Regions from separate parts of the Collinsella sp. AM23-17 genome, predicted to be linked through region 1. Evidence: riboswitches for the same ligand, from Rfam matches in the RefSeq annotation. Region 1 holds a riboswitch; the other holds the start of a gene.
The links. Region 1 has a riboswitch for thiamine pyrophosphate ahead of thiM (hydroxyethylthiazole kinase). Riboswitches for the same ligand answer to the same signal wherever they lie in the genome.
Positions count from the first base shown of each region.

Region 2: it holds a riboswitch for thiamine pyrophosphate, as region 1 does, so the genes downstream of both, thiC (phosphomethylpyrimidine synthase ThiC) here and thiM (hydroxyethylthiazole kinase) in region 1, are expected to answer to the same signal.

Region 1 is NZ_QRHU01000008.1:92,913-98,786, forward strand. Features, by position in the region: gene DW645_RS04410 (LysR family transcriptional regulator) at 94-990, opposite strand; gene DW645_RS04415 (HAD-IIB family hydrolase) at 1,001-1,909, opposite strand; TPP riboswitch at 2,073-2,183, shown strand; gene thiM (hydroxyethylthiazole kinase) at 2,235-3,074, shown strand; gene DW645_RS04425 (thiamine-binding protein) at 3,078-3,419, shown strand; gene DW645_RS04430 (thiamine phosphate synthase) at 3,416-4,111, shown strand; gene DW645_RS04435 (patatin family protein) at 4,274-5,143, opposite strand; gene DW645_RS04440 (GGDEF domain-containing protein) at 5,464-5,874, shown strand, end outside.
Region 2 is NZ_QRHU01000012.1:69,281-75,154, forward strand. Features, by position in the region: gene polA (DNA polymerase I) at 1-722, opposite strand, end outside; gene DW645_RS05945 (aminopeptidase) at 889-2,286, shown strand; gene DW645_RS05950 (YaaA family protein) at 2,390-3,199, shown strand; gene DW645_RS05955 (hypothetical protein) at 3,223-3,744, opposite strand; TPP riboswitch at 3,808-3,923, shown strand; gene thiC (phosphomethylpyrimidine synthase ThiC) at 3,916-5,250, shown strand; gene thiD (bifunctional hydroxymethylpyrimidine kinase/phosphomethylpyrimidine kinase) at 5,429-5,874, shown strand, end outside.

The sequences.
Region 1 (5,874 bases):
GTAAAATATACGTTTATAACAGTTTGATATAGATGCTTCCTATATCAGTTGGGACTGCCATGAAGAGATTTGACCTGTACAGGACGCAGCAGTCTAGATATGCTGACGGATCGCGTCGATATAGGCTTGACCGTAGCGCGTAAGCGTCGTGTTCTTGCGCGTGATGATGCCGATCTCCATGTACTCATCCACATCGAGCGGAATCGAGATAATGCCGGGGCCGTTGAGTTCGTGGCTAATCACGCCCGAGCACACCGTGTAGCCGTTGAGGCCCATGGCCAAATTGAACAACGTCGCACGGTCGCGCACGCGGATATTCTTGCGACGCTCAAACGTCGAGGTCAGCTCCTCGGAATAGTAAAACGAGTTGTAGCTGCCCTGCTCGTAGGACAGGAACGGGTAGTCTTCCAGATCCTCGAGCGTCACGCTGGAGCGGTCCGCCAGCGGATGGTCGGCACAGACGAAGATATGCGGCGTGGCACAGAAGAGCCCTTCGAACACGAGCTCGTTGGCCGCCAGCATGCGCTCGATAACCTCGCGGTTGTGCTCGGACAGATACAGGATGCCCAGCTCGCTTTTCATGTGCGCGACATCCTCGATAATCTCGTGGGTCTGCTCCTCGCGTAGGGTAAAGTCATAGCGCGCGGCATCGAACTCACGGATCACATCGACAAACGCGTTGACGGCAAAGGAATAATGCTGGCAGCTCACACTAAAGTGCGGCACCTGCTCGGACGCGCCCTTGTACTTGCCTTCGAGCAGATCCGCCTGATCGAGCACCTGGCGCGCGTAGCCCAAGAAGGTCTCGCCCTCCTCGGACACAATGACACCCTTGTTGGTGCGCTCAAAGATGTGCACACCCATCTCGTTTTCGAGATCGCGGATCGACGCGGTAATCGAAGGCTGCGACACAAAGAGCCGGCGCGAGGCCTCGGTGATGCTGCCGCATTCGGCAACTTTGACGACATACCTGAGCTGTTGAAGCTTCATGATGGCCTCCCTAGACGTCCGCGAAACCCGAACCCGCCGCATCTGCCTGACGCATAAACGACGGCATCTCCCCCGTCGCGGCGCAGGCGGCAATCTGATGCAGAGCCCCGGCAACCGCATCGTCTGCCGCAGCGCCGATATGCCAGCGCGCGGCAGCCGTGACGGCCTCGTTGGCATTGGCGACTGCAACGGAGTTGGGGACGGCACCGATCATGGGCAGGTCGTTATCGGAATCGCCAAATACGGCCACCTCGTCGGACGTCAGGTCCAAAGCGCGCGCCAGCTCCAGCGCAGCGCAACCCTTGTCCCAACCTGCTGGAAGAATGTCGAACAGGCGCACACGATTGTTGGGAAACACAAGCGAGAGTTCCGGCACCTCAGCGGCAACGCGCTCGCGGAGCTCCGCGAGCTCCTCACGCGAACGAGCACTCCAGATATTCGCCTTGAACACCGACGCGTCATCGACGACAGGACGGCACGGGGCCTCTTCGCCCTTGAGCCATGCGTTGCCGCCCGACTCCATGGCGCGGCGCACACGCTCGGGGTCGCTCGTCACACAATAGGCATCGTTATTCCAAAAGTCATCGCCTAAGCTGTAGACCTTCAGATAGGTATCGTCGGTTTCTTCTTCCAGATAGGCGGCCAAACGCATGAGTGCGTCGCTATCGGTCGCATGCGAGGCTACCACCTCGCCGTCCACAAACATGACCTGGCCGTTGCAGAACGCGCCGGTCGAGAAGCACTCGGCGCGATTGCGGAACATCCAGCCCATCGCGGAGGGCTGGCGACCCGAAACCGGGCCAAAGTGCAGACCCGCCGCCTGCATGGCATGAATGCCCTCGATGGCGTAGTCGCTGGCGCCGTCATGCCCGGCTGGAATCAGCGTATCGTCCATATCGGTCAGCACAAGTTTAATCATAAGGCCCCCTCGGTCATTCTTAATCCCGTCTATTGTACCGACCTGCCAAAAAGAGACAGGTTTATATTGGCAGGTTTTATCTGGGAAAACGCAAAGCCCCAGTTGTTACCTGCCAAAATAAACCTGTCCCTTATTGGCAGGTGCGCTAGTATAGGGAACAACAGATTCGATGCGGGAGTGCCGGCGGTGCAAACCACAAGGCTGAGAGGGCATAGGGCCCAATCCTTTGAACCTGTCAGTTAATGCTGGCGTAGGGAGCATGCCGCCTTTACAGGGGCGCTGTCTATGCACAGCGCCCCTTTTCTATGCCAAGGAGGCATGTGCAGTGATCGATTCGGAACAGCTTAAGCAAAATGTGGTCAAGGCCGTGGAGAAGATTCGCGCCACCAATCCCATGGCGGGCTCCATCACCAACACGGTGACGATTGACTTTGTCGCCAACGCGCAGCTCGCCGTGGGCGGATCGGCCGCCATGGTCTATCTGCCCGACGAGGGCGAGGCGCTCGTTGCCGGCGGCGGCGCCATCTATCTGAACATGGGCACACTCTTCCCCATCTACGAGCAGACGATTCCCCGCGCGGCCAAGGCGGCACACGACGCCGGCAAGCCCTGGGTGCTCGATCCGGTGGGCCTGGGCATCGGCAGCCTGCGCACCCAACTGGTAAACGAACTCAAGCAGTACAAACCCGCCATCGTGCGCGGCAATGCCTCCGAGATTATCGCGCTCGCCGGCCTGTGGGGCCTTGAGGGCGAAGCGGCCGATCTGAGTCGCGTGCGCGGTGTCGATACCACCGACACGGTAGACGCCGCCCGCGGCGCCGCCGTGGCGCTCGCCCGCTACACCGGCGGCGCCGTTGTGGTCTCGGGCGAAGTCGACCTGATTACCGACGGCACGACCGTGGCCAAGTCCCACGGCGGCAGCCCGCTCATGTCCAAAATCACCGGCTGCGGTTGCTCGCAGGGCGGTGTGCTGGCTGTGTACGCCTGCGCTGCCGATCCGTTTACGGCAGCCATCTGTGGCACCGCCGTCTACAACGTTGCCGGCACGCGTGCCGCCGCTGTCGCCGATGCCCCGGCAAGCTTTAAGGTCGCCTTTATCGACGAGCTCTATCGCGCAACCGCCCAGGACATCGCCGATAACCAACTCGAGCTCGAGGAGGCATAAGGCATGTCCGAGCCCGCAACCAATGCCGGTATGAACACGCTCGTCGCCGTAGCCATCGCCCCGTGCGGCACCGGCGACGAGCTGTCCGCCGAGGTCGCCGAGGTCGTACGCGTCATTCGCGAGAGCGGCCTTCCCAACCGCACCACCTCGATGTTCACCGAGATCGAGGGTGACTGGGACGAAGTCATGCAGGTCGTGCGCGACGCAACCTTTGTGTTGGCGAGCAAGGGCATCCGCACCGAAGTCGTGCTCAAGGCCGATATTCGACCCGGATTTACCGACACCATGACTGGCAAGCTCGAGCGCATGGAAGCGCAGATCAAAAAGCAGGAGGAAGCACAGTGAGCATCCGCGACAACCTTGATATCTCGGCCTATCTGGTACTCGGCCCCGAAAACACCCTCGGACGCCCCGTGGGCGATGTGGTGGCCCAGGCGCTCGACGCCGGCTTTACCTGCATTCAGGTGCGTTCCAAGGTGGCAAGCGCCCGCGAGATCATCGCACTGACGGGCGATACCGCGCAGGCCATCGCTCAGGCCGGCAAAACCGGGCAGGTCGCGCTGCTGATCGACGACCGCCTTGACTGCGTACTTGCCGCACGCGAGCAGGGTATTGCCGTCGACGGCGTGCATGTTGGCCAGAGCGACATCCCCGTCGAGGTCTGCCGCAATCTTTTGGGCCCCGATGCCATCGTGGGTCTTTCGGCCCGCTGCGAGGAGATGCTCGAGTACGTCAAGACCGCCGACATGAGCCTGGTCGATTACCTGGGCGTAGGCCCGCTCCACGAGACCGAAACCAAGCGCGACTGCGGACGTGCGGCCGACGGCTCCATCATCACCAAGAGCTTTGAGGACCTGGCCGCCCTCCATGCGGCAAGCCCCGTCCCCATTGTGGTGGGCGGCGGCGTCAAGACGGCCGATCTGCCGCAACTCAAGTCCACCGGCGTCGACGGCTTCTTTGTGGTGAGCGCCGTCTGCAGCGCCGACGACCCCTACGCCGCAGCCGAGGAGCTCGTCGATACCTGGCAGCAAGCATAGACCTATGCCGAGCAGCTGCTCCGCAGCCTCATATCTTCAAGAGCGGAAAGCGCATCCCAGTTTGGACGTCCATTCTGGGACGCGCTTTCCGCATAGAGGACCAGCGGGAAACTGCGTCCCAGTCTGAACGCTGATTACGGGATGCAGTTTCCGGCGTAGTCCCTACCCCGCCAGATACGCTTCCAGCGCGGGCAACGTCGTCTCCGCATCACGACGACCGACCTGATAGATGCGCTCGAGCTCATCGGGCTCGCGGCACAGCGACGGCACCTTCACCGATTCGCTGGGCCGCACCACAAAGATCTCGCCGGCAGCCTCGCGACGCGCCAGGTCATCGAGCGTGGCATTGTAGACCTCGTGCCGATGCTCAAGCGCCGCAACAAACTCCGGATAGTGACGATACACGCGACGCAGCATAGGCATCACGCTATTGGGCTGCTTTACAAAGCCCGCCGGCTGCGTCAGCACCACCACGTTGCGGTCATAGCCTTGCTCAAACAGCCAAGCGCTGGGAATGGAATCGGCAACACCGCCATCCAAGTACTTACGACCCTCGATGGCAACAGGACGCGTCGCCACGGGAATCGCCGACGACGCCCGGATCCACTCAATATCGCGCTCGTCGCCATAGGGCAGGTCATGGTAGACGGCCTGCCCCGTCTTAAGATCGGTACATACGCACGTAAACCGCATGGGGCAGGCGCGATATGCCTCCAGATCGATGGGATCGCGCTCGATGGGTACCTCATGATAGGCAAACTCGGCATTGAACATATCGCCGGTTCGCAACCAGCTCGTCACGCTCGCATAGCGCTTGTCGGCGCAATAGGCCTTGTTGTAGCGAATGGCGCGGCCGATCTGGCGCGATTTAAAGTTGTAGCCAAACGCCGCGCCCGCCGAGACACCCACCATATGGTCGCAGGTTAAGCCGTGCTCCATCCATACGTCGAGCACGCCCGCCGTATACATACCGCGGTAGCCGCCTCCCTCGAGCGCAAGTCCCACCGTGGGCGTCGTATCTGGCTGTGCCATGCGACCATCTCCGTTCCTGCGTTTTAAAACGAAACAAGTATACCCGTCAACATATATCGTCTCAGTTGCATTTTCTTCAAACATCGCATCATTGCGCTACCGTTTGGCGAATAATAGCCACCCGCGGCAGAGACACCCATATACAATCCTATACTGTTATTTTTACTTAGCAGGTATTGGCAGAGAACACTGGCCGACAAATAAACCCAATGACGCAGCAAGGCAGGGGCCTGGATACACGCAAAACGTGAGTAACAACGCGCGTACACAACGAGCTCGCCCGACGCGATCCACCCCGACCTCAGAAAGCCGCTTACAGCATGGACACTGACAGCAATTACACCGAAACGCTCGAAAAGACCGTCCGTGACCTTCTCGAGCGTCAGGAGGATCTGATCAGGACCGCCTTTACCGACCAGCTCACCGGACTTGGCAACCGCGGCGGCTTTGCCCGTTCCTTAGAGGAAATCTGGGAACAGGAACTGCCCGTGACCATGGCTTTTATCGACATCGATAACCTTAAGCACTGCAACGACATCTTTGGACATGACGCAGGTAACCGCTATATCTTGCAGGTAAGCCTCTATCTCAAGCTGTATATGAAGGTAGACGAGGCGGCATTTCGTCTGGGAGGCGACGAGTTTGCCATCCTATCTACGATTGCAACCGAGGACGACCTCGCCAAACGTCTGGAACACTGCCGAGAGGTCCTGCTCAAGAATAACGATTCC
Region 2 (5,874 bases), on a different contig from region 1:
GCGTCGTCGATATGCGCGCGCAGGTTCTCGCCCATCTTGCCCTTGACCTCGTCGGCATGTGCGATGACCTCGTCCAAGCTGCCGTACTGCGCGATGAGCGCGCTCGCCTTTTTGGGGCCGATGCCCGGCACGCCGGGAATGTTGTCGGAAGTATCGCCCTTCAGGCCGTAAAAATCGGGCACGAGCGCCGGTGTAATGCCGTGATACAGGTCGTCCACGCTCTCGGGCGTCATGATCGCCACGTCGGACAGGCCTTTGCGGGTCGAGACCACGTTGACGTGCTCGGTCACGAGCTGATACATGTCGCGGTCGCCGGTCACCAGCAGCATGTCGCAGCCGGCTTCCTCGCCCAGGCGCGCCATGGTGCCCAGGATATCGTCACCTTCCCAGCCCTCGGACTGCAAAATCGGCACGTTGAGCGCAGCGAGCAGCTCCTTAATCATGGGGAACTGCGCGTGCAGGTCGGGGTCCATGGGCGGGCGCTGCGCCTTATACTGCGGCAGCATCTCCATGCGCACGCGCGGCTTGCCCTTATCAAACGCCACGACCACACCGTCGGGGTTAAAGGCGTCGATCATCTTGAGAAACATGTTTAAAAAGCCAAAGATCGCGTTGGTGGGGCGACCGTCCGGCGCGTTCATGGTGGGCGGCACGGCGTGGAAGGCGCGGTGCATGAGCGAGTTGCCGTCGATAACGGCAAAGGTGCGGCGCTTGTCAGACATATTGAATACCTCGCTTTGGGCTGGGCACGATTTGCTCCCACCAGTTTACACGCTCCCCGCCTCGCGGCCACCGCACATCAAGCTCCTCCGCCACCGCGCGCCCGCGCGTGATACGATGGCTCACGGTACATTAACCAGCACGATCGATCCGAAAGGAGCCTGCGTCATGGAGCGTCCCTGCGCATGGAAAAAGTACACGCCACAGCAGATCGAGGAGCTCGAGGAGCTTTGCCGCGGCTATAAGCAGTTTTTGAGTGAGAACAAGACCGAGCGCCTGTGTGTCAAGGCCGGCATCAAGATGGCCGAGGAGGCGGGCTACGTCGACCTGGAGACCGTGATCGCCGAAGGCCGCGAGCTCAAGGCAGGCGACAAGGTGTACGCCGCCAACCACGGCAAGGACCTTATGCTCGTCAACCTTGGAACCGCCCCGCTCGAGCAGGGCTTTAACATCCTGGGCGCCCACGTGGACTCGCCTCGCCTGGACCTCAAGCAAAATCCCGCCTTCGAGGCCGGCGACATGGCCTACCTCGACACGCACTACTACGGCGGCGTCAAGAGCTACCACTGGGTGGCCTCCCCGCTCGCGCTTGTGGGCGTCATCTGCAAAAAGGACGGCACCACCGTCGACATCAACATCGGCGACAAGGCTGACGACCCGGTCTTTACCATCTCCGACCTGCTGATTCACCTCTCGAGCGAGCAGATGGCCAAGCCCGCCAAGGACGCCGTCGACGCCGAGATCCTCGACGTGATTGTGGGCGGCCGCCCCGTCAAGTTTGACGAGGACGACAAGGACGCTCCCAAGGAGCCCGTCAAGCAGATGTTCCTGGATATCCTCAAGGAGCAGTACGACGTCGAGGAGGAGGACTTCCTCTCCGCCGAGATCGAGGTCGTGCCCGCCGGCCCGGCCCGCGACATGGGCCTCGACCGCTCCATGATTCTGGGCTATGGCCATGACGACCGCGTTTGCGCCTACCCCTCCATGCTCGCCCAGATCAATGTGGCCAATGTCGAGCGCACGAGCATCACACTCATCGTCGACAAGGAGGAGATTGGTTCCGTGGGTGCCACCGGCATGACGAGCCGCTTCTTCGAGAACACCGTCGCCGAGATCATGACGCTCGCCGGCGAGGATAGCCCGCTGGCCCTGCGCCGCGCACTCGCCCACAGCCGCATGCTCTCCTCTGACGTGTCCGCGGGCTTCGACCCGGGCTACGCCGGCAAGTTCGAAACCAAGAACGCAGCCTTTATGGGTCGCGGCCTGTGCTTTAACAAGTACACGGGCAGCCGCGGCAAGGGCGGCTCTAACGACGCCGACGCCGAGTATGTGGCCCTCATCCGCGACATCATGGACGAGGCGGGCGTTGACTTCCAGACCTGCGAGCTCGGCCGCGTCAACGCAGGTGGCGGCGGCACCATCGCCTACATCATGGCCAAGTACGGCATGAACGTCATCGACTCCGGTGTTGCCGTCCTGTCCATGCACGCCCTGTGGGAGGTCGCTAACAAGGCCGATATCTACGAGGCCTATCGCGGCTACAAGGCCTTCATCGAGCGCGCCTAACCGACCCTTCATCAGTTGCGGTGAAATACGGACTAAACTGGCCCATAAACGACCAAAACAGACCGTATTCCACCGCAACTTTCTTTTTGGCAGAGGAGAGTCCATGCTGCAGGTCATCATTTCGCCCGCCAAACAGATGCGCGCGGCCCAAGATGCTTTTGAAGTCCTGGGCATTCCACCTTTTGTGCACGAGACGGCTCGCCTCCACCGCGCACTGCTAAATATCGAGCGGAATGAAGGCAGCGGCGGCCTGCAGGCGCTATGGAACGTGAGTGACAAACTGCTGGGGCCTTGCCTCAACACCCTGCATGAATTCGGGCCCATCCTGAAAAACGGCGATCTCGACAATCCCGCACTCGCCCGTCACCTCTCCCCTGCCGTCATGTCCTATCACGGCATTCAATACCAGAGCATGGCACCCGAGGTGATGGATTTCGCGCAGCTCGCATGGCTGCAAGACCATCTGTGGATCCTCTCGGGCCTTTACGGATGCGTACGCCCCTTCCACGGCGTGTCGCCCTATCGGCTCGAAATGGGGGCGAAGCTTGCCGTCGACGATGCCCGAGACCTCTACGCGTTTTGGGGCGACAAACTCGCACGGGTCATCGCTCCGGCGGGCTCCAACGCTACGATCGTCAACCTTGCCAGCGTAGAGTATGCCAAAACCGTTCTGCCCCACCTCGCGGGCGACGCCACGGCCGTCACATGCCTCTTTGGCGAGGGTATCCGCAACGGGAAGCCCATCCAACGGTCGACCGCCAGCAAAAAGGCGCGCGGCTCCATGGTGCGGTGGATGGCAGAAAACAAGCTCGAGGATGCAAGCGAACTTACCGCATTCAACATCGGCTATCGTCACATCCCCGAGCTTTCAGACAAAAACACCCTGGTTTTCATGAACGCGCAGGCACAATAGGCCCGCCGTTTCCAAACACTCCGTTACTCCGCCAAGCCATCGGCCTTTGCAATCCCGTTTGTCGAACCGTCCTGATAGACAATCTTGACGTGCTCAACCTCGGACACCGCAACACCCGTCGGAGGCTCCAGACGCCATTCCGTCAGGACGATATCCATGGTCGTGGGCACATCTCCTTGATCTTTGAGCTTCACCGTGAGCGTTTTGAGCGCCGCGTCAAACGTCACGCGTTCGATTTCTTCACCTGGAATGGACCCACCACTCAGCTGCAACTGCACAAACTCATCGCGCGGGTACCAATAATCGCCCGGAACGGCGAGCGTATTGGCATTACCGCCAGTACTCCTCACCGTCATAATCGGTAGGCTATCATCAGCCTCGAACTCCCACGCAGCGCCGCCGCGACCGCCGAACGTCCAAATACAAAAGGCAATCACCAACACGGCAAGCACCGCAAAACCAATCGCGACAAGGCCATGGTGCGCACGGCTTTCCTCGGCCGATACATCCCATTGTGTCTCTCGATATAGATGCTTGTCTTCCATGTACGCCTCCCCACAGGCACGCTCGTTAGGCCAATCGTACCCATTCGAGCTATACTTGAGCCCATTACATAAACGGGGAGCTTGCAGGACAAGACGGCAGGCTGAGACTGGGCGCGCCCGCCCTGACCCGCAAACCTGATATGGGTAATGCCAACGAAGGGAGCCGTGCCAATGAGCACACAGACCGAGCCCAAGCTCGTCACGCAAATCGACTTCGCCCGCGCCGGGCAGATCACACCGCAGATGAAGGAGGTCGCCGAGCGCGAGCATCGCGACCCCGAGTACATCCGCGAGCGCGTGGCCGACGGCCGCATCGCCATTCCCGCCAACATCGTGCACATCAAAAAGGGCATGCGCGCCTTTGGCGTCGGTGAGGGCCTGTCCACCAAGGTCAACGTGAACCTGGGCATCTCGGGCGACAAGGCAGATGCCGCCGAGGAATGGAAGAAGGTCAAGATCGCCGAGGACTTTGGCGCCGACGCCATCATGGACCTCTCCAACTCGGGCAAGACGCGCCAGTTCCGCCAGCAGCTCATCGACGAGACGCCGCTCATGGTAGGCACCGTCCCCATGTACGACGCCATCGGCTACATGGAAAAGCCGCTGGTCAAGCTCACCAAGGACGACCTGTTCGAGGTCGTGCGCGCGCACGCCGAGGACGGCGTGGACTTTATGACCATCCACTGCGGCATCAACAAATCGGTCACCATGACCTTTAAGGAGACCGGCCGCCTCATGAACATTGTCAGCCGCGGCGGCTCGCTGCTATTTGGCTGGATGGAGGTTACCGGCAACGAAAACCCCTTCTACGAGTACTTTGACGAGCTGCTCGAGATCTGCCACGAGTACGACGTGACCATCTCGCTCGGCGACTCCTGCCGCCCGGGCTGTCTCTACGACTCCAATGACGCCACCGAGACCGCCGAGATGATCGAGCTGGGCAAGCTGTGCAAGCGCGCCTGGGCCGCCGGCGTCCAAGTCATGGTCGAGGGCCCGGGTCACATGGCGCTCGACGAGATCGCCGCCAACATGAAACTGCAGAAGCGCCTGTGCCACAACGCCCCGTTCTATGTGCTCGGGCCGCTGGTGACCGATATCGGCGTGGGCTACGACCACATCACCGCTGCCATCGGCGGCGCTATCTCCGCCAGCTCCGGTGCCGACTTCCTGTGCTACGTGACACCGGCCGAGCACCTATGCCTGCCTAACGCCCAGGATGTGCTCGACGGCCTCATGGCCACCAAGATCGCCGCACACGCCGCCGATATCGCCAAAAAGGTGCCGCACGCCCGCGACATGGACGACAAGATGGGCCAGGCACGCCGCAAGCTCGACTGGGATGCCATGTGGGAGTGTGCTCTCGACCCGGTCACCGGTAAGAAGCGCTACGAGGAGTCCCCCGCCGCCACCGAGGGCACCTGCACCATGTGTGGCAAGATGTGCGCCGTCCGCACCGTTAACAAGGTGTTCGAAGGCACGACGATCGACCTCGGCATGGAGGACTAACTCGTCACCGGAGCCACAATCGGTAACATGGTGTTCGTCAATTGTTGACGTGTGAACATTTGCTTACATTTGCGTAAAGATTGCATCGCCCGCCCGGGTTCGACATAGAGTCGGCCCGGGCATCTTTATAATGCTGGCTTAAAGACCCATTTGATTCCGACCGAACAAGGGAGCAAACATGGATCGCAGTAAGGTACCTGCCGTTCTATCCATCGCAGGATCCGATTCCAGCGGTGGCGCCGGCATTCAGGCCGACATCAAGACCATCACGGCGCACCGCCTGTATGCCGAGACGGCCATCACCGCCATCACCGCACAAAACACGCTCGGTGTCACCGCCGTGCAGAATATCTCCCCTGATATCGTCGCTGCGCAGATTGACGCCGTATTTGACGATATCCGCCCCAGCGCCGTCAAGATCGGCATGGTTTCCTCTGCCGAGATTATCGAGGTTATCGCCGACCGCCTGAGCGCCTGGAACGCGACAAACGTGGTCGTCGACCCCGTCATGGTAGCCACCTCGGGCGCACGGCTGATTGCCGAAGATGCCGCCGAGGCGCTCACCCGCCGCCTGTTCCCACTAGCAACCGTCATCACGCCCAATATTCCCGAGGCCATGGCCCT